DNA from 3 places in the Microbacterium sp. JZ101 genome. Region 3 is predicted to be linked to each of the others. Evidence: riboswitches for the same ligand, from Rfam matches in the RefSeq annotation. Region 3 holds a riboswitch; each other region holds the start of a gene.
What was found. Region 3 has a riboswitch for thiamine pyrophosphate ahead of M1D56_RS14120 (ECF transporter S component). Riboswitches for the same ligand answer to the same signal wherever they lie in the genome.

Region 1 (10,356 bases), 480 kb from region 3:
GCTCACCTGGAGGCGGTCGGCGCGGGACCTCTCCTCGACGACCGGCCGGTAGCTCCGCGCGAGCGCCCGGGCGACCACGACGGCGATCGCGACGATCACGGTGAAGAAGCCGGCGATCGCCAGGATCGCCGGCAGCGGCATCGCGTCTGCGTTCTCCATCCACCGTCAGCGTCGCACGGCGAGGGCGGCCTGCGGTGAACGGACGGGGAACACTCGCTGCCGACGCGCTGCAGGAGAGGGCGCGGCTGACGACCCTTCTCTACCGTGCGAGGGGCGGCGCCGTCGATCCCCTGTCGATGAGCGTCGGCGAGAGGCGGATGTGCCGGGGCTCGGCTTCGGGGTCGTCGAGTCGGGCGAGGATGGCGCGCGCGGTCTCCGCTCCCACGTCGCGGCTGCGATCGTCGATCGTCGTGAACGACAGGTAGCGGCTGTTCGCGAGGGGCGAGTCGTCGTAGCCGACGAGCGACACGTCATGCGGGATGGCGAGACCTCGGTCGCGCAGGGCGGCCGCGGCGCCCAGCGCCATGACGTCGTTCGACGCGAAGATCGCGGTCACGTCCGGATGCGCCTCGAGCAGCTGCCGTGCCGCGCGGTAGCCCCCCTCGTCGCTCGTCTCGTGCTCACCGCCGGTCAGCAGCGGATCGAGCCCGGCTTCGCGCATCACACGGGTGTACGCAGCGCGCCGCAGGGCCGCCGACCCTCCTCCGCCGGTGAGATGCCCGATGCGACGATGGCCGAGCTCGAGGAGATGCCGCGTCGCGATCCGCGCGCCCTCGGTGTCGTCGTTCGCGACCGTGTCCGCGCCGGGGATCGAGCCCGCGCGCCCGCCGACGACGGCGACCGGGACGGGGATGCGCAGGGCCGCCGCGTCCGGCTCGGCGGCGACGACGACGGCCTCGGCATGGGTCGCGATGAAGCCCTCGACCGCGTGCGCGTCTCGGCGGAGGTCGGCCACGCTGACCTGGAAGCCGGCGGGGTCGAGCACATCGCGCATGCCGTCGAGGAGGTCGACGAACCAGAGGTTGCGGAAGTCGTCGATCACGAGGCCGATGTTGCGTGTGCGCACTCCGGCGAGCGCGGTGGCGGCTCGGCTCGGACGGTAGTCGAGTGCGCGGATGGCCTCCTCGACCGCGCGACGCCGCTCCGGGCTGACCTTGGGCGAGCCGCGGAGAACGAGGGAGACGAGCGACTTCGACACGCCTGCGCGCTGGGCGACGTCGTAGATCGTCGGTCGGGACGCGGTCATGAGATTCCCCTTTGACAGGACATTACGTCGTAGTCTACCGTGATCGTTGTACCGCTCCAACGCGCGGTTCATCCCCATCCTCGCACCTGCAATGACGCCGCGGCCGGAAGGCCGGGCGAGACCTCGAAGGAGAGAGCCGATGCCCGAGAGCCTCGGAGTCGCCGTCATCGGAGCCGGCATGGCCGGCCGCGCCCACGCCGCGGCGTACCGTGCGGCGTCCACCGTCTACGTCTCGACGCTTCCGCCCATCCGCCTTGTGTCGATCGGCGACGTGAACGCCGAGTTCGGCGCCCTCGCCGCGCGGCGCTTCGGCTATGAGCGCAGCGACACGTCGTGGCAGGCGATCGCCGAGGCGCCCGACATCGACGTCGTCAGCGTCGTCGTCGCGAACCATCTCCACCGCGAGATCGTCGAAGGGCTCCTCGCCGCCGGCAAGCACGTCCTGTGCGAGAAGCCGCTCAGCGACAGCCTCGACGATGCGGTCGCCATGGCCGACGCCGCGCGCTCGGCGACGAGCATCGCGCGCGTCGGCTTCACCTATCGGCGCTCGCCCGGCATCGCGTATCTCCGTGACCTCGTGCGCAGCGGCGTGCTCGGCCGCGTGCTCCACGTCAGCGGACGCTACTGGACCGACTACGCCGCCGACCCGCACATCCCGATCAGCTGGCGCTTCAAGGGCGCGCAGGGCTCGGGAGCGCTCGCCGACGTGGGCAGCCACCTCGCGTACATCGCCGAGTTCATCGGCGGCGACATCGCGGAGGTGTCGGGTGGGCGCTTCGCCACCGTGATCTCCGAGCGCCCCGAGCCCCTCGGCGCCGTCATCGGCCACGAGCACGGCGCCGTGTCGGACACGTTCGACACGGTCGAGAACGACGACTACGCCGCGTTCTCGTTCGACTTCGCGGATGGCGGAGCAGGGGCGATCGAGGTCTCCCGCGTCGCCTCGGGGCACGCGAACACGCTCGTCCTCGAGGTGTTCTGCGAGAACGGCTCGGCGTCGTTCGACTTCCGCACGCCGTCCGAGATCGGACTCATGCTCAACGAGGGCCCGGTCGCGCAGCGCGGCTTCCGGCGGGTGCTCCTCGGCCCCGAGCATCCGTACCTCAGAGGAGGTCTCGCCATGGACGCGACCGGTGTCGGGTTCGGTCAGAACGAGGGCTTCGTGTACCAGGCGCGGGCGTTCCTCGAGGAGGTCGCCGGCATCGAGGAGGCGGCATCGCTGCCGCGGTGCGCGACGTTCGAGGAGGGAGTCCGCAACATGCGGCTGCTCCAGGCGGTGACGGAGTCTGCCGCGCGACACGGCGCGGCGGTCGCGATCCCGCAGGAGGTGCGCGCATGAGGCTGGGTGTCTACAACGCGATCCTGCACGACCGCGCGCTTCCCGAGGCGCTCGAGGTCGTCGCGTCGCTCGGTCTCACGGGGATCGAGCTGAACGCGGGCGGATTCCTGCCGGCGGTCCACATCCCGTCCCTCGACGACATCCTCGTGTCCGACGCCGCGCGCGACGACTTCCTCGGGCAGTTCGAGGGGACCGGCGTCGAGATCGCCGGCCTCAACTGCAATGGCAACCCGCTGCACGCGAAGGCGGACATCCGCGCGCGCCACGCGGAGGACGTGCGCCGATCCATCCGCCTCGCCGCCCGCCTGGGTCAGACGCGCGTCGTCACGATGTCGGGTCTGCCCGGGTCCGACGAGACGGCGCGATTCCCGAACTGGATCGTGAACGCCTGGAACTCGGCGCACCTCGACGTGCTCGACTACCAGTGGCGGGTCGTCGGCGACTTCTGGCGGGAGATCGACCGACTCGCTGTCGACCACGGCGTCAAGGTCGCGCTCGAGCTGCACCCGCAGAACGTCGTCTTCAACACCCGCGACGTGCATCGTCTCGTCGAGACGACCGGCGCGACGCACATCGGCGTCGAGCTCGACGCGTCGCACCTCTTCTGGCAGCAGATGGACCCCGTCGCGGTCGTGCGAGAGCTGGGCGAGCTCGTCTTCCACGCAGCGGCGAAGGATGTCCGCATCAACCGCGAGACCGCGCAGCTCTACGGCGTGCTCGACAACGGCTTCCGGCGGCTCGACCCGTCCGAGTCGCGCACGGGCCTCGGGGGCGACGAATGGGCGAACGAATGGCCGAAGCCCGCCGCCTGGGACTTCGTCGCGCTCGGCAAGGGGCACGACACGGCGTACTGGACGGAGTTCCTCCGTGCTCTGCACGAGGTCGACCCGGACATGTGGGTCAACATCGAGCACGAGGACGTCGAGCTCGGCCGCGTCGAAGGGCTCCAGGTGGCCGCGGCCGTGCTGCGGGACGCCGATCGAGCTCTGCAGGAGTCGCTCGGGCAGGGGTGAGTTCGCACAGGGCGGTTCTCGAGGCCGGGTCGCGGCGTCTCGACTCGCTCGTTCCTCGCTCGCTCAACGACCGGGGGAGGGATGGCCGATGGCGCCTTGCAGAGGGATGTGTCAGCGGGCGACCGCGTACGCCGCCCGCACACGTGCGAGGCGCTCGTCGAAGGCGGGCGGCAGCGGCGAGGGCAGGTCGTCGAGGGGGAACCACGCCAGGTCGTCCGACTCATCGCTGACCTGGAGGGCGACGGCGTCGCGGTCGACGACGGCCGCGACGCCGACGTCGAGGTGCGATGCGCATCGGCCGAACCGCGAGCTCAGCGGATGGTGGTCCAGATCGACGACCCGGACGTCGCGGAGGAGACCGCGGGACACGCCCGTCTCCTCCTCGAGCTCGCGTGCGGCGGCCTGCGCGAGCGACGTGTCCCCGGCCTCCAGGTGGCCGCCCGGCTGCACCCAGAACCTCCCCTTGCCGTGGAGGCAGAGGAGGATCTGCTCGCCGGTCGAGTCGAAGACGAACAGGCTCGCCGTGAGGTGCGCGGGCGGTCCCTCGCGGTCGAGCGCGGCCGCGCCGTGCGCCTCGAGAGCCGCGACGAAGTCGTCGTGCGCGGGGACCGACGGCCCCACCAGGGCGACGGCCTCGCGCGCGGACGCGAGCAGGGACGAGCGCGGGTCGATCACGGCTTCGAGCCTGTCACAGGCCGGGGACCGGAGCGAGGATCCGAGTGGCCGACAGTCGTCGGTGAAATCACCATGCACAGACATGAAACGAATCAGGGAGCAGATCGGCAAGACACTGACCGGTACCACTGTGCACATTGCCGCCCGATTTTGCCCGATCGGCCCATGAGGCGGATACTCATGTCGCGCGCTTCCCCGCGCACCGAGACCATGAGCATCCTCCGCACCCCGCACAGCGCCCTCGAGAGCGTCACGGTGGTCGGCCCCGGCCGACTCGGCCGGAGCATCGCCCGTGCCCTCCGGGCGGCCGGCGTCGTCGTGCACGGCCCGGTCGGGCGCGGCGAGGAGATCCCCGACGCGCCGGTCGTGCTGCTGTGCGTTCCGGACGGCGAGATCGCTGCCGCTGCGCACGCCGCGACGGCGGCGGGGCGGATGATCGGCCACACCTCCGGCGCGGTGCCGATCCACGATGTCGACTTCGGCCTCCACCCCCTGCAGACGTTCACCGGCGATGACGACCCGGCCGTGTTCCGCGGTGTCGCGTGCGCGGTCGCGGCGCGCTCGGACGAGGCGCTCGAGACCGCGACGGGCATCGCGCTCCTGCTCGGCGCACGCGCGTTCCCTCTCGATGAGGCCCACCGGGCGGCCTACCACGCAGCCGCGTCGGTCGCGGCGAACTTCCTCGTGACCATCGCCGATGCCGCGGAGCGGATCGCCGAGACCGCGGGCATCCCGGCCAAGGAGGCGCGCCTGCTCCTCGCGCCGCTCGTGCGGCGCACCGTCGAGAACTGGGCGTCGGGAGGACCCGCGACAGCCCTGACGGGCCCGATCGCCCGCGGGGACGAGGAGACGGTCGAGCGCCAGCGCGCCGCGATCTCGGCCGGCCGTCCCGAGCTCGTCCCGCTCTTCGACGAGCTGTGCGAGGCGACCCGCGCGCTCGCACGCAGGAAGGAGCACACGACATGAGGATCGTGCGCACCGTGTCCGACATGCGCGCCGCCGTGCGCACCGCGCGAGCCGAGGGCGCCTCGATCGGCCTCGTGCCCACGATGGGGGCCTTCCACGAGGGACACCTCTCGCTCATGCGCCGTGCGCGGGAGGCGTCCGACGTCGTGGTCGTGTCGCTCTTCGTCAACCCGACGCAGTTCGGGGCGAACGAGGACCTCGGCTCCTATCCGCGCGACGAGGCCAGGGATGCCGCGCTCGCCGAGGAGGCGAGAGCGGACATCCTCTTCGCGCCGCCCGTCTCCGAGATGTATCCCGACGGCTTCGCCACGACCATCCATGTGTCCGGCATCACCGACGTGCTGTGCGGCGCACACCGCGGCCCGCACCACTTCGACGGCGTCGCCACCGTCGTCGCCAAGCTGCTCTCGATCGTGACCCCTGACGTCGCCTTCTTCGGACAGAAGGACGCGCAGCAGGTGCTCGTCGTGCGCCGGCTCGTCCGCGACCTCGACCTGCCCGTGCGGATCGAGGCGTGCCCGATCGTCCGCGAGCCGGACGGCCTCGCGATGAGCTCGCGCAACGTCTACCTCGATGCCGCAGCGCGGGCGCAGGCGACCGCTCTGAACCGGGCGCTGACCGCGGCGGAGGATCTCGCGGCGCGGGGCGAGCGGGATGGCGCGGTGCTGCTCGCGGCCGCTCGATCCGTCCTCGCGGAGGTCGGCATCGAGCCCGAGTACCTCGAGCTGCGCGACGCCGAGCACCTCCGTCCTCTCGTCCGCGTCGATCGGGACGCGCTGCTCGCGGTCGCGGCCAGGGTCGGCGCCGCACGCCTCATCGACAACCGCATCCTCAAGGGAGAATCCTGATGCGCCGCATCATGCTCAAGTCGAAGATCCATCGCGCCACCATCACGGGAAGCGACCTCAACTACGTCGGCTCGATCACGATCGACCCCGATCTGCTCGAGGCGGCGGACATCCTCGAGCACGAGCAGGTGCACGTGCTCGACGTCGACAACGGCGCGCGCTTCGAGACGTACACGATCGCGGGGGAGCGGGGCTCGGGGGTCATGCAGGTCAACGGCGCTGCCGCCCGGCTCGTGCACGCGGGCGACACGATCATCGTCGTCTCCTACGCCGAGTACGACGAGAAGGACCTCGAGACGTACGAGCCCGTCGTCGTGCACGTCGACCGGGGCAACGGCATCATCCAGGTCGATGACGCGGTCGACCGTCTCCTGACGGCGCGCGCATGAGCACGCGGCCGGCGGCCCGCCCGCGCGTCGCGCCGGCCGACCTCGCCGCGCGCAAGGCCGCAGGCGAGCGCATCGCGATGGTGACCGCCTACGACCATCCCAGTGCGCAGGTCGCCGAGGCGGCGGGCGTCGACGTCGTGCTCGTGGGCGACTCGGCCGCGATGACGGTGCTCGGATACGACAGCACCGTGCCCGTCACCGTCGACGAGATGATCATGCTCACGGCCGCGGTCCGCAGGGGTCTGCAGAGCCCTCTGCTCGTCGCGGACCTGCCGTTCGGCTCGTACGAGGCCTCCGACGAGATCGCCGTCGCGACCGCGCAGCGCTTCGTGAAGGAGACGGGATGCGACGCGGTCAAGATCGAGCGCGGCGGCACGTCGGTCGATCGCGCGCGCGCCATCGTCCGCGCGGGCATTCCCGTCATGGGGCACGTCGGCCTCACGCCGCAGACGGCGACCGCCCTCGGCGGATACCGCGCGCAGGGGCGGACCGCCGACGACGCACTCGCGGTGTGCGAGAGCGCACTCGCGCTGCAGGAGGCCGGGTGCTTCGCGATCGTCTTCGAGGCGATCCCGAGCGACGTCACAGACGCCCTGATGCCCCGGATGAACGTCCCCGTGATCGGCATCGGAGCGGGCCCCGCCACCGACGGCCAGGTGCTCGTATTCCATGACCTTCTCGGCATATACGGGGGTCGTGCGGCGCGTTTCGTCAAGCGGTACGCCGAGCTGCGGGGGGACATGATCGCCGGCGTCGAGCGCTATGTCACGGAAGTCCGCGCGGGACAGTACCCCGCGACCGAGCACGGCTACTCCATGCCCGAAGAGGAATCTGCCCGTCTGAGGGAGCTGCTCGACGCGCTCTGACCCGCCGACTTGCGCGGCCGCGGCTCCCTGCTACTCTGATCCGGTCCACACGGGAGTCCCAGCAGGGGCTGAGAACGAGCTGACGCTGCTCGCGACCGTCGAACCTGTTCGGGTCATGCCGGCGTAGGAAGTAGGAGCAGCTCTTTTGCGCACCCTGGAAGCGACGCATTCGCTCGCATATCTGCACGACGACGAGCACGGGATCCGGGTGCCGGTCACCCGCATCGCGCTCACGGACTCGCCGAAGGGCGAGCGGAACGAGCCGTTCACGGCCTATCGGACGTCGGGCCCGGGCAGCGACCCGGTGCGGGGACTGCCGCCGCTGCGGGCCGACTGGATCGCCGCACGCGGCGACGTCGAGGAGTACGACGGGCGCCCGCGCGACCTTCACGACGACGGCCGAGCGGCCGCGCGGCGCGGCGCCGCCTCCGCGGAGTGGCGGGGAGAGTCCGCCCGCCCGCGCCGCGCACGTCCCGGCCGGCGCGTGACGCAGATGCACTACGCGCGGCAGGGCGTCATCACGCCCGAGATGCGCTTCGTCGCGCTGCGCGAGGGGTGCGACGTCGAGCTCGTCCGCTCGGAGCTCGCGGCGGGGCGCGCGATCATCCCGAGCAACATCAACCACCCCGAGAGCGAGCCCATGATCATCGGGCGGGCGTTCCTCGTCAAGATCAACGCGAACATCGGGAACTCGGCCGTCACGAGCTCGATCGCCGAGGAGGTCGAGAAGCTCCAGTGGGCGACGACGTGGGGCGCTGACACGGTCATGGACCTCTCCACGGGCGACGACATCCACACGACCCGCGAGTGGATCATCCGCAACGCGCCCGTGCCGATCGGGACGGTCCCGATCTACCAGGCGCTCGAGAAGGTCGACGGGCAGGCGCATCGCCTCACCTGGGAGATCTTCCGCGACACCGTGATCGAGCAGTGCGAGCAGGGCGTCGACTACATGACGATCCACGCGGGCGTGCTGCTGCGCTACGTGCCGCTCACGGCAGAGCGGGTGACGGGCATCGTCTCGCGCGGCGGCTCGATCATGGCGGGCTGGTGCCTCGCCCACCATCGCGAGAACTTCCTCTACACGCACTTCGACGAGCTGTGCGAGATCTTCGCGCAGTACGACGTCGCGTTCTCGCTCGGCGACGGCCTGCGCCCCGGCTCGACGGCCGACGCCAACGACGCGGCGCAGTTCGCCGAGCTCGACACGCTCGCCGAGCTCACGCACCGGGCGTGGGAGCACGACGTGCAGGTCATGGTGGAGGGGCCCGGGCACGTGCCGCTGCACCTGGTCCGGGAGAACGTCGAGCGCCAGCAGGAGCTCTGCTCGGGGGCGCCCTTCTACACGCTCGGCCCCCTCGTCACCGACGTCGCCCCGGGGTACGACCACATCACCTCGGCGATCGGCGCGACCGAGATCGCACGGTGGGGCACCGCGATGCTCTGCTACGTCACGCCCAAGGAGCACCTGGGGCTGCCCAACCGCGACGACGTGAAGACGGGCGTCATCACGTACAAGATCGCGGCGCACGCGGCCGACCTCGCGAAGGGCCATCCGGGGGCGCGGGATCGGGATGACGCGCTGTCGAAGGCGCGCTTCGAGTTCCGCTGGCGCGATCAGTTCGCCCTCTCGCTCGACCCCGACACGGCCGAGGCCTTCCACGACGAGACGCTCCCGGCCGAGCCGGCCAAGACGGCGCACTTCTGCTCGATGTGCGGCCCGAAGTTCTGCTCGATGCGGATCTCCCAGGACATCCGCGACCGCTTCGGCGGCGCCGAGGAGCAGGAGGCGATCGCGGCCATGCGCCGGAAGTCCGAGGAGTTCGTCGCCGCCGGCGCGTCCGTCTACCTCGACGAGCCCCGTGTCCGGAGCTGACAGCAGGGTCGACGTCGCCGTCATCGGCGCAGGGGTCGTCGGCACGGCGATCGCCGTCGCGTGTGCGCGCGCGGGGCGCTCGGTGCGACTCATCGACCCCCGCCCGGGAGACGGCGCGACGTATGCCGCGGCCGGAATGCTGAGCCCCGCGGGCGAGCTCCAGCACACCGAGCGCGCTGCCGTGGCGCTCCACCGCGCCGCGGCGGCCGCATACCCCGACTTCGTCGCATCGCTGCCCGGCGGCGCTGCGGCGTGCGGGTACGAGGCCGCCCCGACGCTTCTCGTCGGGGTCGACGACGCCGACCGCCGTCGGATCGTCGAGCTCGTGGACGCGGCGCCCGCGGTGCAGGCGGAGCGACGGAGCGTCCGAGAAGCGCGGGCCGCCGAGCCTCTGCTCGCGCCCGGACTCTCGTGCGCGTACGCGGCGGACGGCGACCATCGCGTCGATCCGCGTGCCCTCGTCCGCGCGCTTCGGGGCGCGCTCGCGCCATCCGCTCTCCGTCCGCTCGCGGCGAGGCGCCTGCTGCGCGGGCGGGGCGGTGCTGTGCACGGTGTCGAGCTCTCCGACGGGACAGCGATCGCCGCGGCCGAGGTGGTCGTCGCGAACGCGCTCGGCGCGGCGGACCTGGGCGCGACGCCGCCCGGCGTGCTGCGCCCGGTGCACGGAGACATCCTCCGCCTCCACGCCGCGGGCCTCCCGCGCCTCGCGCACACGGTCCGCTCCCTCGTCCGCGGGCGTGCCGTCTACCTCGTGCCGCGCGTCGACGGCGGGCTGGTCGTGGGCGCGACCGAGCGCGAGGACGCCGACGACGCGGTCTCCGCGGGGGGCGTGTCGGCGCTGCTGCGCGATGCGGCCGAGGTGATGTCGCTCGTCGACGAGTACCGCTTCGTCGAGGCGACCGCCCGCGCCCGTCCGGCGACCCCCGATCATCTGCCCCTCGTCGGGCGGACTGCCCCGGGCCTCGTCGTCGCGACGGGAACGCATCGCAACGGCGTGCTGCTCGCCCCGCTCATCGCAGACCTCTGCCGCCGCATCGTCGACGACGTCGCCCCGCCGCGCGGCGTCGAGGCCGACCTGCTCGACCCTGGGCGGTTCGCCCCCACCCGCCTCCAACCCGGGCGCGACGCCGCGCCCCGT
Region 2 (10,356 bases), 920 kb from region 3:
CTGGCGAGCACCTGCCACGCGGTCGCGCTCTCGCTTCCGGCGGGGGCGGCGTTCAGTCACACGACCGCGGCGGTCCTCTGGGGGCTTCCCCTTCCGCTCGGGCAGCAAGCCGAGCGCACCGTGCACGTGACGACCCCGACGGGCACGCGCGCCCGGCGCGGCCGCCTGATCATCGGCCACCAGCGGGAGCTCGCGGCCGACCAGGTCCGGCAGCGACGCGGTCTGCCGCTGACGTCGCCGTCGCGCACCTTCTGCGACCTGTCGGAGATCCTCGACCTCGACGATCTCGTCGCGGTCGGCGATCGCGTCGCCCACGACCACGGGGCGGCCGCCATCGAGGCGGAGCTCGCGCGGCGTCCTCGGAACAGGCAGCCGAGCGTCCTCCGCGAGGCGGTCGCGCTCATCGACGACCGTGCCGAGTCGCCCAAGGAGACCGAGCTGCGGCTGCTGCTCGTCCGGGCGGGATTCGGGCCCTTCGCGGCGAACTTCGTCGTGCGCGATGCGTCCGGCCGCTTCATCGCGCGCGTGGACCTCGCACTGCCCGCGCAGCGGATCGCCGTCGAATACGAGGGCGACCATCACCGCGATCGGGACCAGTGGCGCCGAGATCTCGCGCTGCGGCGTCGTCTCGAGGCACTCGGCTGGATCTACCTCCCGGTGACCCAGGCCGACCTCTCCGATCCCGCGGACCTCCTGGCGGACCTGCGCGCCGCGGTCGCGCGGCGTGGGTGAGAGGCGACGTCCCTTCGGGCTTCTGCCTCGATCGGCCGGTGAGAGCGGCGGATGGCGGCCACTCGCGGCAAGGACCCGGCCGGAGAACGCGGGAGGTGAGACATGGGGATGGGATGGAAGGGGGAAGGGCCGGGATGGGGGACGGGACGGTGGGGGGCTAGGCGCGGTGCAGCGCCTCGACCTCGGCGGCGAACGCGTCGAGGTCGGAGCGGGTGGACGCGTCCGCGATCGCGGAGAGTCGAGGGATGTCCATGCGCAGGATCTGACCCGCCCGGGCACGCTGCGCGGCGCCGTGGCCGGCGAGCACCGCGAGGCCGTCGCGCATCGCTGCGAGGCACGCGCGGAAGACGCGGGGGTCGGCCTCGTGCTGCGTGATCGAGCTCCCGTCGGCGCGCACGCGCCACTGGACGACGACGTCGGGGACCGTGTCGATCGCACGCGCGGCCGTGTACATCCGCTGAGCGATCGCCTGGTCCTCGTAGAGCGCGTTCTCGGGAAACCGCAGGTCGTGCGCACGCCAGAAGCCCGCGCGCGAGACCTTCGACCACGCCACGACGTTCCCGGTGACCTCGGGGTGCGCGTCGAGCGTGACGCCGACGCGCCGCGGGCTCGTCGAGGCGGAGACCCACGGCTGCACCTCTCCCGCCGTGTACGACCCTCCTTCGGGCCACAGGCGCACGTACGCCCCCACCGCGAGGTCGCTTCCGGAGGCCTCGAGCGACCCGACGAGCGTCTCGAGCGCGCGCGGGAGCATGATGTCGTCGCCGTCGAGGAAGCCCAGGTACGGCGTGTCCACGTGCGCGAGCGCCGTGTTGCGCGCCGCGCCGAGCCCCTTGCGCCGCGAATGCCGGATGACCCGGAAGCGATCGTCGCGCGCGGCGAACTCCTCGAGCACGCGGCCCGTGCCATCGGTCGACGCGTCGTCCACGAGGATCGCGCGCCAGCGGGTCAGGGTCTGCGCGCGCAGCGAGTCGAGCGCCTCGGCGATGTATCCCTCGATGTCGAAGCCCGGGACGACGACGGTCACGAGGGGAGCGGTGGTCACCGGATGAGACTATCGGCGCACGGGGACACCGGGGTCAGACCGCAGCAACCGCAGCGGCGACGGCGTCGGCGACGGCGTCGAGCGAGCCCTGGTGGCGGTGCGCGAGCGTGAAGCGGACCGCGGTCTGCGCCTCCTGGGGCGGGACCCCGAGCGCGACGAGGACGTGCGACGGCTCGTCGCTTCCCGCGGCGCAGGCCGACCCGCTCGACGAGACGACGCCGCGGCGCTCGAGCTCGAGCAGCACGGCCTCGCCGCTCGTGCCCGCGAAGGTGAAGCTCGCCGTGCCGGGGAGGCGCCGGGTCGGATGGCCGGTGAGGCGCGCCGAGGGCACGAGCGCGAGCACTCGTGAGATGAAGGCGTCGCGGATGGCCGCCACGCGCCGAGCGCTGTCGGCGCGCTCGGCGTCGGCGAGCTCGAGCGCCGTCGCGAATCCGACGGCATCCGCGACCGCCTCGGTGCCGCTGCGGCGACCGCGCTGCTGGCCGCCGCCGTGGAGGAGCGGCTCGATCGGGATGCGTCCGCGCACGGCGAGCACGCCGGTGCCGGGCGGTGCCCCGATCTTGTGGCCGGCGAGCGCGATCGCGTCGGCGCCCGTGTCGGCCAGCGGCAGCCATCCCGCCGCCTGCACGGCGTCGAGGTGCAGGGGGACGCGGCGCCCCGCGAGCGCATCGGCGATGCCCCGCGCGTCCTGCACGGTGCCGATCTCGTTGTTGGCGAGCCCGATCGACACGAGCGCGGTGTCGTCGCGGAGGGCTGCGGCGACGTCGTCCGGCCGGACGAGGCCGTCCGCGTCGACGGGGAGGAGGGTCACCTCGAACCCGTGGAGGCGGCGGAGGTAATCGGCCGAGGCGAGGATCGACTCGTGCTCGATCGGCGTCGTCACGACGTGCCGTGCACGCGGCGCAGCGCCCAGGGCGATCCCCTTCACCGCGAGGTTGTTCGCCTCGGTTCCGCCCGAGGTGAAGACGATGTCGCCGCGGCGCATCCCGAGCACGGCCGCGACCCTGGCGCGGGCGTCCTCGAGAGCGCGCGCGGCTCGCTCGCCGACCGTGTGGTGGCTCGACGGGTTGCCGAATGCGCGCGTCAGGTGGGGCTCCATGGCCGCGAGCACCTCGGGCCGCACGGGCGTCGTCGCGGCGTTGTCGAGGTAGAGCACGGCTCAGCTCACGCGCATGTCGAGACCGAGGTCGAGCGCGCGGGCGGAGTGCGTCAGCGCGCCGACCGAGATGACGTCGACGCCCGTCTCGGCGATGCCCCGCACCGTCCCGAGGTCGACGCCGCCCGACGCCTCGACGATCGCTCGCCCGCCGACGATCCCGACGCCGCGACGGAGGTCGTCGAGAGAGAAGTTGTCGAGCATGATCGTGTCGACTCCGGCCGCGAGCACGGGCTCGATCTGGTCGATGCGATCGACCTCGACCTCGACATGCGCCGTGTGCGGCAGACGCGCGATGCCCGCGCGGAGGGCGGTCGTCAGGTCGGCGCCGCCGGCCTGGAGCACGGCGAGATGGTTGTCCTTCGCCATGACCGCGTCTGACAGCGAGTGCCGGTGGTTGTGCCCGCCGCCGCAGCGGACGGCATGCCGCTCGAACGCGCGGAGCCCCGGCGTCGTCTTCCGGGTGTCGACGATCCGCGCGCGGGTGCCCGCCACCTCGGCGACGAACCGCGCCGTGAGCGTCGCGACGCCCGACATCCGCTGGGTGAAGTTCAGCCCGATGCGCTCTGCGGTGAGCACCGCGCGGGCCGGCCCGGCGACGGTCGCGAGCACGTCGCCCGCGGCGAAGGGCGCGCCGTCCGCCACGCGGAGGTCGACCTCGGTCGCGCGATCCGTGAGGGCGAACGCCGCCCGGAAGACCTCGCCGCCGCTGAACACGCCGTCCTCGCGCGCGACGAGCGATGCCTGCGCGTGAGCGGATGCGGGAAGGAACGCCTCGCTCGTGAGGTCTCCCCACGGCGCGTCCTCCTCGAGGGCGGCGCGGACGGTGCGCTCGATCGTCGACGCCGTCAGCATGCGGCACCCGCTGAGAGGAGTTCGCGCGCGTGCGCGGACGCGTCGTCGGTGCGGAAATGCGACCCCACCGAGCCGGGCCGGGCGAGGGCGGCGCTCGCCGCGGCGAGGCCCACGCGCACGAGCCCCGCGTCCTCATGCGCGGCGACCGTCTGCGGACGGGGGAGGGCGTCCTGCCACGCGGCGAGCACGGCCACGGCGTGCGCGAGGCCCGCGCCGTCGCGGAGGAGCCCCACGTGATCCCACATGAGCCGCTGCAGGGCGGCGCGCGAGAAGGGCGGGACGGCGGCGAGCTCCGACGGCGACTCCGGGCTGGGCGCGGAGGGGAGCGCGGGCGCCGCATCGACGTCGCCCGCGAGGATGGCCGTGGCCGCGCGCGCGGCGAAGACCGCGCCCTCGAGAAGGGAGTTGGAAGCGAGGCGGTTGGCGCCATGCACGCCCGTGCGCGCGCACTCGCCGACGGCGAGGAGGCCGGCCAGGCTCGTGCGCCCGTCGAGGTCGGTCGCGATCCCGCCCATGAGGTAGTGGGCGGCCGGCGCGACGGGGATCGGGTGCGCGGCCCAGTCGAGCCCGCGCGCTGCCAGCGCCCTCGCGATCGTCGGGAAGCGCGCCTCGAGTCGCCGACGGCCGATGCGCGTCGCGTCCAGGAGGACGGGGCGCCCGCCCTGCTCCGCCATCCGCCGGGAGATCGATCGCGCGACGACGTCGCGCGGCGCGAGCTCGCCGTCGGGGTGGTCGTCGAGCACGAAGCGCCGCCCGTCGAGATCGATGAGGTCGGCGCCCTCGCCGCGCACCGCCTCGGAGACGAGGAACGGCGTGCCCTCGGCGAGCACGGTGGGGTGGAACTGCGCGAACTCGAGATCGACGACCGCGGCCCCCGCCCGCAGGGCGGCCGCGATGCCGTCGCCGGTCACGACGTCGGGGTTGGTGGTGCGCGCCCACAGCCGCCCCGCTCCGCCGGTCGCGAGCACGACGGCATCCGCCCGGAGCACCTCCCGGCGCCCGTCGGCGAGCAGCTCGACTCCCGCGACGCGTCCGTCCTCCACGAGGAGGTCGGCGAGGAGCGTCCGCTCGCGAAGGCGGACGCCCGCCTCGAGCGCGGCCGCGATGAGCGCGATCTCGATCGCGAGGCCCGTCGCGTCTCCGCCCGCGTGGAGGATGCGCGGATGCGCGTGCGCGGCCTCGAGTCCTCGCGCCAGGGCGCCCGAGGCGTCGCGGTCGAACGCGACGCCGAGGTCCATGAGCTCGCGCACGCGTGCCGGCCCCTCCGACACGAGCACGTCGACCGCGGCGGGGTCGCACAGGCCGGCGCCCGCGGCGAGCGTGTCGGCCGCGTGGCTCTCGACGCTGTCATCGGGGAAGAGCGCGGCCGCGATGCCGCCCTGCGCGTGCCGCGTGCTGCCGTCGGCCATCCCCGCCTTCGTGACCAGCTGCACATCCGCCCCGCCGCGCGCGAGGTGCAGCGCCGTCGCGAGGCCCGCGACGCCGCTTCCGACGACGATGACCCCGGTCATGCGCGCGCGCCTCCCGTTGGCAGGGGCTTGGCCGCGAGCATCCGCTCGAGCGCGACGCGCGCCGGGTCCGCCACCGCGTCGTCGACGCCGATCCGGTTGACCACGCGCCCCGCGACGAGCTCCTCGAGCACCCACGCGAGGTAGCCGGGGTGGATGCGGTACATCGTCGAGCAGGGGCACACGACGGGGTCGAGGCAGAAGATCGTGTGCTGCGGGTGCTCGGCGGCGAGCCGGCGCACGAGGTTGATCTCGGTGCCGATCGCGAACGTGGTCGGCTCGGTCGCCGCCTCGATCGCCTTGCGGATGTAGTCGGTCGATCCCGCCTCGTCGGCGGCATCGACGACGGGCATGGGGCACTCCGGATGCACGATGACGCGCACGCCCGGATGCTCGGCGCGCGCGGTCTCGATCTGGTCGACCGTGAAGCGGCGGTGCACGGAGCAGAAGCCGTGCCAGAGGATGACCTCGGCGTCGCGCAGCGTCTCCTCGGACGACCCGCCGTACGGCGCGCGAGGGTTCCACAGCGGCATGCGCTCGAGCGGCACGCCCATCGCCTTGGCGGTGTTGCGCCCGAGGTGCTGGTCGGGGAAGAAGAGCACGCGGCGCCCGCGGGCGAACGCCCACTCGAGCACGGTGCGCGCGTTGGACGACGTGCACACGATTCCGCCGTTGCGGCCGACGAAGCCCTTGATCGCCGCGGAGGAGTTCATGTAGGTCACCGGGACGACCGGCACGCGGCCGTCCGCGTCCGGCACGTCGAGCGGGCCGTACACGTCCGCGAGCTGCTCCCAGCACTCCTCGACCTGGTCGATGTCGGCCATGTCGGCCATCGAGCAGCCAGCGGCGAGGTTCGGCAGGATGACGGACTGCTCCGGGCGGGACAGCATGTCGGCGGTCTCGGCCATGAAGTGCACGCCGCAGAAGACGATCGCCTCGGCCTCGGGGTGCGCCTTCGCCGCGCCCGCGAGCTGGAACGAGTCGCCCACGTAGTCGGCGTGCTGGACGACCTCGTCGCGCTGGTAGAAGTGGCCGAGGACGACGACGCGGTCGCCGAGCGCCGCCTTCGCCGCCCGGATGCGATCGTGCAGCTCGGCTTCCGGGGCCTCGCGGTAGGCGCGGGGGAGCTCGCCCTGCCGCGGGGCGTCGGTCGGGATCACGTCGCCCATCGAGGCGCCCGGGCCGTACCCGGCGACGGCGTCGAAGCTCCAGGGCCCCGCGGCGAGGTCGGTCGAGCACGTCGAGCCCGCGGCGCCGCCCGAGACGATCGCCTGGATCTCGTGGTCGACGCTCGCGTCGCGGGCGGTGAGGGTGATGCTGGTCGCGGCCATGGGGACCCCTGTTCGTGTCGATTCGACTCTAAGTCGTCGACACCACTTTAAGTCAGGTTGACCACAAAGGCGAGCGGGGCTCCTCAGGCCGGTCCGAGCGGTCCGCGATCGGCGAGCTCGACCTCCGAGTTGTAGCGGTACAGCCGCGCCGGGCGATGCTTGCCGGTGCGGAACGACTCGGTCGGGAGGAGCGCCTCGGAGCCCTCGAGGAGGCGGCGGAAGTTCGACGGGTCGAGGCGGCGCCCGAGCACGGCCTCGTAGACCTCCCGCAGCTCGGTCAGCGTGAACTCGTCGGGCAGGAGGCCGTGCGCGATCCGGCTGTAGCCGACCTTGTTGCGCAGCCGCCACACGGCGTAGTCGACGATCCGGTTGTGGTCGAAGGCGAGCGCCGGCAGGTCGTCCACGTCGAACCACTCGACGTTCTCCGGCGCGTCCTCCGCGGCGCGCTGCGCATCCACGAGGTCGGAGCGCAGGAGCGCCCAGTAGACGACCGACACGACGCGCGTGGGGGAGCGGTCGACGTCGCCGAAGGCGTAGAGCTGCTCGAGGTAGCTCGGGCTGAGCGCGGTCGTCTCGGCGAGCGTGCGGGCGGCGGCGTCGTCGAGCCCCTCCCGCTCGTCGAGCCATCCGCCCGGGAGCGCCCACGCGCCCTCGAACGGCTCCCGCGTGCGGCGCACGAGCGGGATCATGAGCGCGTCGGCCCCGGGCCGCGAGCGCAGCGAGAAGATCACGGTCGAGACGGCGACGCGGATGCCGGCGCTCTCGGTCGCGGAAGGGGAGGTCACCCTTCGAGCGTAGGCGACCCGGCGCGCGGGCCATCGCGGACCCGCTATGCTCGCTCGCAGTGACACGGGGTGTCCCCTTCCGGGACTGAGATCACACCCGTATGCACCTGATCTCGTTAGGACGAGCGGAGGGATGTCGCTGATGAGTGACGCGCACCTGTCGGTATCCGATGGCCCCGGGGCCGTGCTGTCGAGACTGCGCGAGACCGCGCCGCTCGTGCAGTGCATCACGAACTCCGTGGTCGTGAACGTCACGGCCAACGCGCTGCTCGCGGTGGGCGCGGCGCCCGTGATGGCCGACATCCCCGAGGAGGCCGGGGAGTGCGCGGCGTTCGCGTCGGCGCTCCTGGTCAACCTCGGGACGCCGACCGCCGAGCAACGCGCGGCGATGACCGCCGCGGTCGCCGCGGCACGCGCGTCCGGCACGCCGTGGGTCCTCGACCCCGTGGGCGTGGGCGCCCTCGGCCTGCGCACCGGCGCCGCGCGCGACCTGCTCGCGCACCGGCCCACCGTGATCCGCGGCAACGCCTCGGAGGTGCTCGCGCTCGCGGGCGCCGGCTCGGGCGGGCGCGGGGTCGATGCGGCCGACGAGGTCGATGCGGCGCTCGACGCCGCCCGCGCGCTCGCCGAGCGCACCGGCGCGGTCGTCGCGGTGTCGGGCGCGGTCGACGCGGTCACCGACGGCGCGCGCACGGAGCGCATCGCGGGCGGGAGCGCGCTCCTCACCCGCATGACGGGAGGCGGCTGCTCGCTCGGAGCGGTCGTGGCCGCCTGCGTCGCGGCAGCGGATGGCCCGGATGCCGCGTTCGCGGGCACGATCGCGGCGCACGCCGTCTACGCGGCCGCCTCCGAGCACGCGGCGGCCGTCGCGACGGGCCCCGGCTCGTTCGCGGTGGCGTTCCTCGACGCGCTCGCGGGGGTCGATGCGGTCGACGTGTCCGCGCCCGAGCGCTTCGCGACGGAGGTGCCGGCATGACCGCGCGACCTCTCGACCTCTCCCTCTACCTCGTCGCGGACGCCGCGACGATCACCGGCCGCTCGCTCGTCGACGTCGTCGCCCAGGCGGTCGACGGAGGGGCATCGACCGTGCAGATCCGCGGCAAGGACCTGTCCGCCGCCGATCTCCTCGCCCTCGTCGAGGCCGCTGCCGCGCATATGCGCGGCCGTGCGACGCTGCTCGTGAACGACCGCGTCGACGTGTACCTGGCCGCGAAGGCCGCGGGAGCGTCCGTCGACGGCGTCCACATCGGGCAGACCGACCTGCCGGCCGACCGCGTGCGCGGCCTCGTGGGCGACGACGCGATCATCGGCCTGAGCGCGAGCCTGCCGCGCCAGCTCGAGGCGCTGCGGCGCCTCCCCGCCGGCACGGTCGACTACCTGGGCGTGGGCGCGGTGCGCGCCACCCCGACGAAGAAGGACCATCCGACCCCGATCGGATGGACCGGATTCGCGGCCTTCGCCGAGCTCGCGCACGAGTTCCCGTGCGTCGCGATCGGCGGCGTCGGCCCGGGCGACGCGCGCGACGCGCGGCGCGCGGGCGCCGCCGGGATCGCGGTCGTCCGCGCCATCTGCTCGGCGGAGTTCCCCGCCGCGGCGGCGGCCGCGCTGCGGTTCGAGTGGGCGGACGCCGAGGTCGTCGCATGACCGCGGTGCCGAACATCCTCGCGATCGCGGGCTCCGACCCGTCGGGAGGGGCGGGCATCCAGGCCGACCTCAAGTCGATCGCCGCGTGCGGCGGCTACGGCATGGCCGCGATCACGGCGCTCACCGCCCAGAGCACGCAGGGTGTCTCGGGCGTGCACGTGCCGCCCGCGTCGTTCCTGCGCGAGCAGCTCGACGCGCTCGCGGCCGACATCCGCATCGACGCCGTCAAGATCGGCATGCTCGGCACGGCGGAGATCGTCGCTGTCGTGGCGAACTGGCTGCGGGGTCTCGACACGCGCCCGCCGGTGGTCCTGGATCCCGTCATGATCGCCACGAGCGGGGATCGCCTCATCGACGCCGAGGCCGAGCGCGCGCTGCACGATCTCCTGTCGCTCGCCGACGTCGTGACGCCGAACCTCCCGGAGCTGGCCGTGCTCACCGGTGTCGCGGCCATCGGATCGTGGACGGACGCGCTCGCGCAGGCGGCCGCGCTCGCGCGTCGCCACGGCGTGCTCGTGCTCGCGAAGGGCGGGCACCTCGACGGCCCGGCATGCCCGGACGCGCTGGTGGGGCCGGATGGCCTCATCGCCGAGTTCTCGGACGCGCGGATCGAGACGACCGCCACGCACGGCACGGGGTGCTCCCTGTCCGCGGCGCTCGCCACGCTCCGCGCGCGCGAGGGCGGCTGGACCTGGGCGGCGCGCCTCGCCCGCGGATGGCTGCGCGACGCGATCGCGTCGGGCTCCGAGCTCGAGGTGGGCCGCCCGGGAGGGCACGGCCCGCTCCACCATCTCGCGGGCCTGTGGCGGACGGGAGGCCTCCCGCGCCGCGACGCCGAGCTCGACGCCTGGTGGGAGGACATCGCGCCGCTGCGCGCCGGCATCGACGACGTGTGGTTCGTGCGCGCACTCGCGGACGGCTCGCTCGATCGGGACGACTTCGCGCACTACCTCGCGCAGGACTCGCTGTACCTGCGCACGTACGCGCGCGTGCTGAGCCGGGCCGCGGAGCTCGCGCCGACGCTCGAGGAGCAGGCCTTCTGGGCGGCATCCGCGCACAGCTGCCTGGAGACCGAGCTCTCCCTGCACCGCGCCCGGCTGGACGATGCGCCGGCCGACGCCCCGGCGACGCCGTCCGCCGAGACCATGGCGTACCTGGATCATCTGCAGGCGACGGCAGCGGCCGGCGACCACGCGGTGCTCGTCGCCGCGGTGCTCCCGTGCTTCTGGCTCTACCAGGACATCGGCGCGCGCCTCGCGGCCGCGAATCGCCCGGGCCATCCGTATGCCGACTGGCTCGA
Region 3 (10,356 bases):
CAGGCCGCCGCCCGGATCGGCCCTCTCATCGGCCCCGCTGAGGGCAAGCTCCGCCGCGCCCTCACCGAGCTCGAGCCCGGTCAGACGTGGGTCCGCGAGCCGAAGCAGCTCGACGACTCCGGCGCGCTGTGGACGCCCGGCATCCGCGACGGGGTACAGCCCGGCAGCGAGTTCCACCTCACGGAGTACTTCGGCCCCGTGCTGGGCATCATGACGGCCGAGACCCTCGACGAGGCGATCGACCTCGTGCGCGCCGTCGACTACGGCCTCACGTCGGGGCTGCACGCCCTCGACGAGGACGAGATCGCCCGGTGGCTCTCGCGCATCGACGTCGGCAACGCCTACGTGAACCGCGGCACGACCGGCGCGATCGTCGAGCGCCAGCCGTTCGGCGGCTGGAAGAAGTCGGCGGTCGGCGCCGGGACGAAGGCCGGCGGCCCGAGCTACCTCTTCGGTCTCGGCACCTGGACGGATGCGCCCGTCGCGACGGCGAGCAGGGCGGATGGCGCGGCGCGGCGCGCGGTCGAGGCGCTCGGCACCGCGGATGGCGCGGAGTGGCTCGAGAAGGCACTCGCGACCGACGTCGTCGCGTTCGCGGAGGAGTTCGGCGTCGCGCGGGATGTGCAGGGCCTCCGGCTCGAGCAGAACGTGCTCCGGTACGCGCCGGTTCCCGTGACGATCCGCTTCGACGGACGCCCGGCGGCGGAGCTCGTGCGCGTGGCGGCCGCGGGGCTGCGTGTCGGCGCAGAGCTCGTCGTGAGCACGCCGACTGCTCTCCCCGAGCGGGTCGCGACGTGGCTGACGGACGCAGGCGTCGAGGTGGCGTTCGAGGATGCGGAGGCGTGGGCGGCCCGCGCGGCGCGCCTCGCCCAGACGGGCGGGCGCATCCGCCTCCTCGGCGGTGCGCTCGCCGACGTCGTGGCGGCGACGGACGGCGCCCCCAACGTCGCCGTGTACGACGGTCCCGTGACGTCGGCCGGCCGCGTGGAGATGCTGCCGTTCCTGCACGAGCAGGCGGTGTCGATCACGGCGCACCGCTTCGGCAACGAGCGGCGGTACGTCGTTCCCGGTCTCGCCGACGCCTGATCAGAAGGCGGGCCGCTCCCTCCCCGGGGCGGTCCGCCTCTGCCACGGGCGGTCCGCCTCTGTCCCCCGTCCGTCCGCGTCTCGCCCGATCTGCATGCCGCCCGATCTGCATGTCTCACTCCCGGCGGGATAGGGATGCCGTATCCCGCGTCGAGCGAGACATGCTCGGTCGGCTTCCCGCGCCGAGCGAGACATGCTTGGTCGGCTTCGGGCGGTCGGGTCAGTCGAGGCCGAGCAGCGACAGCGGGTGCGTGAGCCGCCACCAGAAGGAGGGCGGGGGCACGTCGTCGGTGAGGGTGAGCGCGACGCTCGTGTCGTCCATCCCGCCCTGCACGGCCAGCGTGCCGACCTCGTCGCCGGCTTCGGCTCCGAGCTCGACCTCGTACGACGGATCGGTGGATGGCGCGACGCCCTGCCACGAGATCACCTGGGCCTCGTCGGCGGTCACGATCGTGCTCTGCGCGCCCCACTCGGTCCGGACGTGCGCGACGGGCACCTCGGCGGCGACGGCGGTCGTGAGCTGCATGCCCTCCTCGAGCTGCGCGAGGAGCTCGCGGCTCACGATCGCGCGGCTGTCGTCGTCGGGCTGGCCGACGACCGCGGCGTAGAGGGTCACGCTCGTCTGGCCGATCGTGACCTCCTTCGCGGACAGGAGGTTCCAGTACTGCGTGCCCGTCGACCACAGCGAGCCGGTCTTCAGGCCGACCACGCCCTCGTCCCCGATGAGCGGGTTCGAGTTCTCGACGAGCCCCGCTCCCGGGAGCACGACGGAGTCCTCGGCCATGATGCTCGCGAGGACCGGATCCTCGAGCGCGATCTCGGCGAGGCGGATGAGCGAGCGCGCGTCGGCGGTGTTCGCCGGGTCGATGCCGCTCGGGTCGGCCACCGTGATGCCCGTGAGCTCGTGCTGCGCGAGCCAGGCCTGCGCGTCGGCGAGCCAGGCCTCCTGCGTGCCCCACAGCTCGAGGACGAGCCGGTCGACGTAGTTGTTCGCCGAGCCGAGCATGACGCCCTGCAGCATCTCGTGCAGCGTGAGCGTGCCGCCCACGGGGACATCGAGCGACGACTCATCGGCCGTGAGATAGGCCCAGTACTCGTCGCTGTCGGCCTGCGTGAAGGCGTAGGACGGCCCATCCTGACCCAGCTCGAGGCCCTCGCGCTCGATGATCATGAGCGCGGTGATGATCTTCGTGATGCTCGCCATCGGCAGCGCCTCGTCGCTCGAGGCGATCGGGCCGCCGGGGCCGCCCTCCGCAGCGAGGGCGGCGATGCCGTCCTCCGGCCAGGTGACGGGGAACTCCTCGCCGATCGGCGTCTCGACGGTGAGATCCGAGATGGTGGGGGCGACGTTCGCGAGCGGCCACACCGCGCAGGACGCGACGTAGCCGAGGGCGAGCACACCGAGAGTGACGGTCGGCCCGAGCCAGAACCGGCGGCGCGTGCGCGGCGGAAGGAGCGACGGCTCGACGGGCACGAGGCGGCTCGTGGGAAGCGCGCCGGCCGTGCGCGAGGCGGCGACGGCGTCGGGGTCGACCCAGCCGAGCGCCGTGAGCGCCGCAGCGGCGTCCTGCGACGGCGCGGTCTCCGCCGCAGGGATGTCGTCGATTGCCACCCGCATACGGTACCCGCTGCTCCTGCGAAGACGGGAAGCGGCTCGTGGGATGCGAGTAGAATCAGCCCACATCACACGGGAGTCCGCCGAGCCGGACTGAGAGGACGCGAGCCGCGCGTCGACCGTCGAACCTGATCCGGGTCATGCCGGCGAAGGAAGGAGAACGAATGTCCACGTCCGTTTCCGCAGGACAGACCGCGACCGGCCGCCGCTTCACGTGGCGGGTCGTCGACATCGTCGTCGCGAGCGTGATCGGCGTCGCGTGCGCGGTCGTGTTCCTCGTCTGGAACATCGCCTACGAGCTGCCGAGCACGCTGCTCAGCCCGCTCCTGCCCGGGCTCGGCGGCCTCGTCGCCGGCCCGTGGCTCATCGCGGGCGTGATCGGCGGACTCGTCGTCCGCAAGCCGGGCGCCGCGCTCTACACCGAGCTGCTCGCCGCCGTGATCTCGGCGCTCGTCGGCAACCAGTGGGGTCCGCTCACGATCGTCTCGGGCCTCGTGCAGGGCCTCGGCGCCGAGATCGTCCTCGCGATCTTCCTGTACCGCGCCTTCGGTCCCGTCGTCGCGGCGCTCGCGGGCGCTGCGGCGGGCCTCGCCTGCGGCATCAACGACATCGTCAACTGGTACGCGGGGGCCGACGCGGCCTTCACGGCCATCTACATCGCGTCGACGACGCTGTCGGGCGCCGTCATCGCCGGCCTCGGCGGCTGGGCGATCGTGCGCGCACTCGCGGCGACCGGAGCGCTCAGCCGCTTCGCCGCGGGGCGCGACGTCGCGCGACGCGTCTGACGTGACGGCCGCGGAGACCCGCCCCTGCGGCATCCTCGCCGAGGGGTGGGGATGGCGGTACGGCACGCGCCTGGCATGGGCGGCCCAGGACGTCACGCTGTCGATCCGGCCGGGGGAGCGCGTGCTGCTCCTCGGAGCGAGCGGATCGGGCAAGTCGACCGTGCTGCAGGCGCTCGCCGGCGTGCTCGGCGGGGAGGACGAGGGAGAGCAGGCGGGCCGTCTCCTCGTCGACGGCGCGCCGCCGGAGGCCGCACGCGGACGGACCGGGCTCGTGCAGCAGGATCCCGACGCACAGGCCGTGCTCGCGCGCGTCGGGGACGACGTCGCGTTCGGGTGCGAGAACCTCGGCGTCCCGCACGACGAGATCTGGTCGCGCGTGCAGGAGGCGCTCGCGATCGTCGGCCTCGACGTGCCGCTCGACCGCTCGACGTCCGCGCTGTCGGGCGGGCAGAAGCAGCGCCTCGCCCTCGCCGGTGCGCTCGCCATGCGCCCCGGGCTCCTGCTGCTCGACGAGCCGACCGCGAACCTCGATCCCGAAGGGGTCGTCGAGGTGCGCGACGCGGTGTCGCGCGTCGTCGCGCACACGGGTGCCACGCTCGTCGTCGTCGAGCACCGGGTCGACGTGTGGCTTCCCGTCGTCGATCGCGTGATCGTCCTCGGCGGCGGTCAGCAGGGCGTCGTCGCCGACGGGACGCCCGAGGTCGTCCTCGCCCGACGTGGCGCCGAGCTCGCGTCGGGCGGCGTGTGGGTGCCGGGCATCCCGCCGCGTCGCCCCGGCCCGCCGCGCCACGCGCCGGGCGCTCCTCTCCTCGCTGCGGAAGCGCTGCAGGTGGGGCGCCTGCGCGACACGGCCGTGGCCGGCCCCGTCGACCTGGAGGTGCGCCCCGGCGAGGTGCTCGGCATCACCGGCCGCAACGGCGCGGGGAAGTCGACCCTCGCGCGCACGCTCGCAGGGCTCCTGCCGCCGGTCGACGGCCGAGTGGCGGCGGCACCCGAACTCGCGGCAGGCGCAGGCCCCGCGCCCATCCGATGGCGCTCGCGCGAGCTCCTCACCCGGATCGGCACCGTGCTGCAGTCGCCCGATCACCAGCTCCTCGCGAACACGGTGCGCGCCGAGCTCGAGGTGGGCATGCGCGCGCTCCGAGTGCCCGACGCGGAGATCTCGGCGCGCGGGGAGGAGCTCCTCGCCGCGCTGCGCCTCGCCCACCTCGCGGACGCCAACCCCCATACCCTCTCGGGCGGCGAGAAGCGCCGCCTCACGGTCGCGGCCATGCTCGCGACCCGGCCGCGCGTCTGCGTCCTCGACGAGCCGACGTTCGGCCAGGACGCGACGACGTGGGCCGAGCTCGTCGACATCATCGCGCGGCTGCGCGACGGAGCAGACGCCGCTCCGTCGGCGGTCGTCGCCGTGACGCACGACGCCGACGTCCTCGCGGCCCTCGACGCGCGCGTCCACCGCCTCGACGGAGCGGGGGTGCTCGGATGATCCCAGCGCCGCCCATCCCTCGGGGCCCGCTCGCGCACGTGAACCCGGTCGCGAAGCTCGGCGCCGCGCTCCTCATCGCGTTCCCGCTCATCCTCACGATCGACGTCGTCTCGGCGGCGGTCGCGCTCCTCCTCGAGATCCCGCTGCTCCTCGCCGCCGGCGTCGACGCGCGCACGTTCTGGCGCCGCACCGCGCCCGTCTGGATCGCGGCGCCGCTCGCCGCCGTGACGATCGCGCTGTACGGCGAGCCCAGCGGCACCGTCCACTTCGAGTGGCTGCTCGTGCGCGTGAGCGACGGATCGCTCGCCCTCGCCGCCGCGACGTGCCTGCGCATCCTCGCGCTCGCGCTGCCCGGCGTCGTCCTCTTCGCGACCGTCGATCCGACCGATCTCGCGGATGGTCTCGCGCAGCGCGTGCGGCTCCCGGCGCGGTTCGTGCTCGGCGCGCTCGGCGGCATGCGCCTGGTCGGGCTCCTCTTCGACGACTGGCGCGAGCTCGAGCTCGCCCGTCGTGCGCGCGGCGTCGCCGATACCGGCCGCGTGCGCCGCGTCCTCGGGATGGCCTTCGCCCTCGTCGTCCTCGCCCTGCGTCGCGGGGCGACCCTCGCGACCTCGATGGAGGCGCGCGGCTTCGGGAGCGACCGCGCCCGGACGTGGGCGCGCCGCTCGCCCTGGGGCGCGCGCGAGTGGATGCTCCTCGCGATCGGCCTCGGCATCTCGCTCACCGCGGTCGCCGTCGCGGTCGCGACGGGCGCGTGGAACTTCATCCTCGGCCCGAGCTGAGCCCGGTGTCCTCGCGGGCGGGCATAATCGGACGCGGCTCGACAACCCACGACGCGGAGGCGGACATGGAGCACAGGACACTCGGACGAACCGGACGCGACGTCTCTGTCGTCGGACTCGGCACGTGGCAGCTCGGCGCCGACTGGGGCGACGTGTCGGAGACCGACGCGCTCGGCGTGCTCGCGGCGGCGACGGAGGGCGGCGTGACGTTCTTCGACACCGCCGACGTCTACGGCGACGGCCGCAGCGAGCAGATCATCGGCCGCTTCCTCGACGAGCGCGGTCTGCGCGACGACATCGCGGTCGCGACGAAGATGGGCCGTCGCGTCGATCAGGTGCCCGAGAACTACACGCTCGAGAACTTCCGGGCGTGGACCGACCGGTCGCGCGCCAACCTCGGCGTCGACACTCTCGATCTCGTCCAGCTGCACTGCCCGCCGTCGTCGGTGTACGCCGACGACGCGGTCTTCGACGCGCTCGACGTGCTCGTGGACGAGGGGGCGATCGCCCACTACGGCGTGAGCGTCGAGACCGTCGCGGAGGCGCTCGCGGCGATCGCGCGGCCGAACGTCGCGACCGTGCAGATCATCGTGAACGCCTTCCGCCTCAAGCCGCTCGACGAGGTGCTCCCCGCGGCGCAGGAGGCCGGGGTCGGGATCATCGCCCGGGTGCCGCTCGCGTCGGGTCTCCTGTCAGGGCGGTACGACGAGACGACCTCGTTCGCGGCGAACGACCACCGCACATATAACCGCTCGGGCGAGGCCTTCGACGTGGGCGAGACCTTCTCCGGCGTCGACTACGCGACCGGCGTCCAGGCCGCGCGCGAGTTCAGCGCGCTCGTCGCCGAGCAGGCACCCGAGGGCGTGTCGCCCGCGCAGGCGGCGATCGCGTGGCTCTGGCAGCAGCCCGGCGTGAGCAGCGTCATCCCCGGCGCCCGCTCGATCGCCCAGGCGCGGAGCAACGCAGCCGCGGGCTCCGTCTCCCCGCTCGGCGAGGCGTTCGAGGCCGGCGTGCGCCGGATCTACGACGCCCACCTGCGCGAGGCCATCCACCCGCGCTGGTGAGGCGGCGCGGGCTCAGCCCGCGATGACCGTCGCGATCGCGTTCCAGGCCTGGTACACCCCGAGCACGATGAAGAGCACGGCCGTGATGCCGAGCGCGACGTTGTGGTGCCAGCGGTTGCGGAACTCCGTCGGCACGCGATCGGTGTTGAGGATGGGCAGGAGCGTGATCGCGAGGAAGGGCATGAAGAGCGCGCCGAGGAATCCGTAGAGCAGCACGAGGAAGATCGGCTGGTCGAGGAACAGCATGAGCATGGGCGGGAACGTCAGCCACAGCACGTAGACGCGGAACCACTTGCCGTGTCCGCGGGAGTCGGCGTGATCGGAGCCCTTGCCGGTGATGTTGCCCATGAAGTCGGCGAACATGAGCGAGACGCCGTTCCAGACGCCGAGCAGCGACGAGAAGCCCGCGGCCCAGAAGCCGACCAGGAACCACACTCCGATGAACTCGCCGTAGCGCTCGCGCAGGACGGCGTCGAGCTCGAGAAGGCCCTGGTCGCCGGACGCCAGCGCCACGCCCGCCGCCTGCACGACCTCGACCCCGACGATGAGCATCGAGATCACGAAGATGCCGGTCACGACATACGCGACCGTGTTGTCGATGCGCATGACGCGGAGGAAGCGGGGCTTGTCCCACCCCTTCTCGCGCAGCCAGTAGCCGTACGCCGCGAGCGTGATCGTGCCGCCGACCCCGCCGGCGAGCGCGAGCGTGTAGAAGATGCCGTTCGGGGCATCCGGCAGGAGAGGGACGAGGCCGGTGAGCACCTGGAAGACATTGGGCGCCGCGATGATCGCGAGGATCACGATCGTCACGAACATGAGGCCGACGAGCGCGGCCGTGATGCGCTCGAAGAAGCGGTACTTGCCGAACCAGATGAGGACGAAGCCGGCGAGCCCCATCGCGACCGCCCACATCCAGGTCTCGCCGCCGAACAGCGCGACGAGCGGGAGCGCGGTCGAGCTCATGGCCGACGCCGCGTACACGAAGCCCCAGATGACGATGTACGGGGCGAAGTACCACACGGGCCAGCGCCCGAGGGAGCGCCACCCCTCGAAGATCGTGCGGCCGGTCGCGACCGTGTACCGCCCCGCGCCCTCGACGAGCACGATCTTGAGGATCACGCCGAGGACCACGGCCCACAGGAGCATGTAGCCGTAGTTCGAGCCCGCGACGAGGGTCGCGACCATGTCGGCCGAGCCCACGCCGGTCGCCGCGACGACCAGGCCGGGGCCGATCACCTTCCACTTCGGGGTCTGCTCAGGCGACGTCGACATGCGAACCTCCTCGTCTCGCGGCGCGGCACGGCCCGCGCACTCCGACGCTAACGGCAGATCGCGGCGGATCGGCGCATCCGCTCCGGGGTGGTGCGCGGGCGGGAGCGCGGCGGCCGCGTTGTGCGCATCCGATAACGCCTTCGCCCGTCGGTGCCGCGCCGGGGCAGGATGGATCCGCGCGCGCCCGCGCGCCACGTGCACGTTCGAAGGAGAGCGGATGATCCAGGACGGTTCCCTCGCAGGGCGGACGATCCTCATGTCGGGTGGGAGCCGCGGCATCGGACTCGCGATCGCGCTGCGCGCCGCGCGTGACGGGGCCAACGTCGCGCTGCTGGCGAAGACCGACAGCCCGCACCCGCGGCTCGAGGGCACGGTGCACACGGCGGCGGATGCCATCCGCGCCGCGGGCGGGCAGGCCCTCGCGATCGTCGGCGACGTCCGCGACGACGACGCGATCGCGCAGGCCGTCATGGAGACCGTCGGGACGTTCGGGGGCATCGACGCCGTCGTCAACAACGCGAGCGTGATCGACCTCTCCGGCTCGGAGGACCTCGCGGCGAAGAAGTACGACCTCCTGCAGGACGTCAACGTCCGAGGGACGTTCATGCTGAGCCGGGCCGCCATCCCCGTCCTGCGCGAGAGCGGCAATCCGCACATCCTGTCGCTCTCGCCGCCGCTCACCGTCACGCCGCGGTGGCTCGGGGCTCATCCCGGCTACAGCATCGCCAAGTTCGGGATGACCATGGCGACCCTCGGGCTCGCCGCCGAGTTCGCGGACGCGGGGATCGCCGCGAACGCGCTCTGGCCGAAGACGCTCATCGCGACCGCGGCGGTGCGCAACGTCATCGGCGGCGACGCGATGATGGCGCGCAGCCGGACGCCGGAGATCTACGCCGACGCCGCGCACGTCGTGCTCACCCAGCAGGCGCGCGCGTACTCGGGCCAGACGCTCATCGTCGAGGACGTGCTCGCCGACGCCGGCGTGACCGACCTCTCGGGCTACGCGGCCGTGCCCGGGACGCCCGACGAGGACCTCATCCCCGACGTCTTCCTCTAGCCGTGGCTCACGTGGCGTTCCACAGATCGCGGTAGTACGCCATCCGCTCGCGGTCGGGCGCGACGCCGTAGGACTCGACGAGAGCGTCCTCCCAACCGGGGCCGTAGTTCCACTCGGTGCTCATGGCGGCCACCGCGATATCGGCCCAGCGGTCGGCGACGCCGAGCGCGCCGAAATCCACGTGACCCGCCCACTGGCCCGCGTCGTCCACGAGGGTGTTCGGGCAGCAGGCGTCTCCGTGGCAGACGACGAGCCGGTCGACGGGCGGCGCGGCCTGGAGGGCGTCGGGCACGCGGATGCCGCGGCGCGCGGCGTTGGACACACGGTCGGGCACCTGCCACGACCAGGGGCACTCGGCGACGGGGAGCGCCTCGTGCAGCGCACGCAGGCCCTCGCCCACGGCGCGCACGGCCGTCGCGGGGTCGGCGAGCCACCGCGGTGCGACCGCGCTGCGCCCCGGGAGCGCGCGCGTCACCATCCACTCGTGCGCGCCATCCGACCCGTGCGCGATCACCTCGGGAACCCGAGCCCATCGCACCGCCCACGCGAGGCGCTCGGCCTCTGCCGCCATCGACGTCTCGAGGTCGAGCGGGCCCCACTTGATGTACCGCCCGTCGTCGGTGCGGAAGGTGAGACCGCCGAGCTCGTTCCGCCAGGCGGGCTCGAGCCGCGCGGGCCCCGCGAGGGCGCGCACGCGGTCCGGTACGGCGATGTCGTCGACGGGGATGCTCATGCAGCCATCCTGCCCTGCCGGAACCAGCGGCTTCGCAGGGCGGGGCTCTACCCTGGAGGAATGACCGAGCGCCCCGAGAGCACGACGACACGCCCGACGAGCACCGGCGTGCGGCAGGTGCGCCCGCGCACGGAGGGGTGGCAGCAGCAGAAGGACGAGAGCGGGCGCCCGCTCCTGCAGTTCGCGAGCCCGAAGCGGGGCAAGCCGCCCGTGCACCTCGCCGACCTCACGCCCGAGGAGCGCGTCGCCAAGGTCAAGGAGCTCGGCCTCCCCGGCTTCCGGGCGAAGCAGCTCGCGAAGCACTACTTCACGCACTACACGAGCGACCCCGCCGCGATGACGGACCTCCCCGCGGAAGGGCGCGAGGAGCTCGTCGCGGGGCTCCTGCCCCCGCTGCTGACCGAGGTGCGCCGCCTGCAGACCGACGGCGGCGACACGATCAAGTTCCTCTGGAGGCTGCACGACGGAGCGCTCGT

Region 1: another riboswitch for thiamine pyrophosphate. It lies ahead of thiC (phosphomethylpyrimidine synthase ThiC); the one in region 3 lies ahead of M1D56_RS14120 (ECF transporter S component).
Region 2: another riboswitch for thiamine pyrophosphate. It lies ahead of thiM (hydroxyethylthiazole kinase); the one in region 3 lies ahead of M1D56_RS14120 (ECF transporter S component).

What each region holds. Positions count from the first base shown of each region.
Region 1 is NZ_CP096400.1:3,521,079-3,531,434, reverse strand. Features, by position in the region: gene M1D56_RS16215 (hypothetical protein) at 1-159, opposite strand, end outside; gene M1D56_RS16210 (LacI family DNA-binding transcriptional regulator) at 260-1,246, opposite strand; gene M1D56_RS16205 (Gfo/Idh/MocA family protein) at 1,386-2,585, shown strand; gene M1D56_RS16200 (sugar phosphate isomerase/epimerase family protein) at 2,582-3,598, shown strand; gene M1D56_RS16195 (NUDIX hydrolase) at 3,710-4,273, opposite strand; gene M1D56_RS16190 (DUF2520 domain-containing protein) at 4,454-5,239, shown strand; gene panC (pantoate--beta-alanine ligase) at 5,236-6,087, shown strand; gene panD (aspartate 1-decarboxylase) at 6,087-6,476, shown strand; gene panB (3-methyl-2-oxobutanoate hydroxymethyltransferase) at 6,473-7,342, shown strand; TPP riboswitch at 7,382-7,489, shown strand; gene thiC (phosphomethylpyrimidine synthase ThiC) at 7,488-9,218, shown strand; gene M1D56_RS16165 (FAD-dependent oxidoreductase) at 9,205-10,356, shown strand, end outside.
Region 2 is NZ_CP096400.1:2,117,723-2,128,078, reverse strand. Features, by position in the region: gene M1D56_RS09985 (hypothetical protein) at 1-732, shown strand, start outside; gene M1D56_RS09980 (glycosyltransferase family 2 protein) at 890-1,777, opposite strand; gene M1D56_RS09975 (cysteine desulfurase family protein) at 1,812-2,933, opposite strand; gene nadC (carboxylating nicotinate-nucleotide diphosphorylase) at 2,937-3,788, opposite strand; gene nadB (L-aspartate oxidase) at 3,782-5,299, opposite strand; gene nadA (quinolinate synthase NadA) at 5,296-6,627, opposite strand; gene M1D56_RS09955 (NUDIX hydrolase) at 6,711-7,316, opposite strand; TPP riboswitch at 7,468-7,563, shown strand; gene thiM (hydroxyethylthiazole kinase) at 7,555-8,388, shown strand; gene thiE (thiamine phosphate synthase) at 8,385-9,056, shown strand; gene thiD (bifunctional hydroxymethylpyrimidine kinase/phosphomethylpyrimidine kinase) at 9,053-10,356, shown strand, end outside.
Region 3 is NZ_CP096400.1:3,041,569-3,051,924, reverse strand. Features, by position in the region: gene M1D56_RS14130 (bifunctional proline dehydrogenase/L-glutamate gamma-semialdehyde dehydrogenase) at 1-1,086, shown strand, start outside; gene M1D56_RS14125 (D-alanyl-D-alanine carboxypeptidase family protein) at 1,307-2,698, opposite strand; TPP riboswitch at 2,764-2,874, shown strand; gene M1D56_RS14120 (ECF transporter S component) at 2,866-3,486, shown strand; gene M1D56_RS14115 (ABC transporter ATP-binding protein) at 3,488-4,972, shown strand; gene M1D56_RS14110 (energy-coupling factor transporter transmembrane component T family protein) at 4,969-5,754, shown strand; gene M1D56_RS14105 (aldo/keto reductase) at 5,820-6,818, shown strand; gene M1D56_RS14100 (Nramp family divalent metal transporter) at 6,831-8,090, opposite strand; gene M1D56_RS14095 (SDR family oxidoreductase) at 8,308-9,147, shown strand; gene M1D56_RS14090 (phosphotransferase) at 9,155-9,880, opposite strand; gene rlmN (23S rRNA (adenine(2503)-C(2))-methyltransferase RlmN) at 9,941-10,356, shown strand, end outside.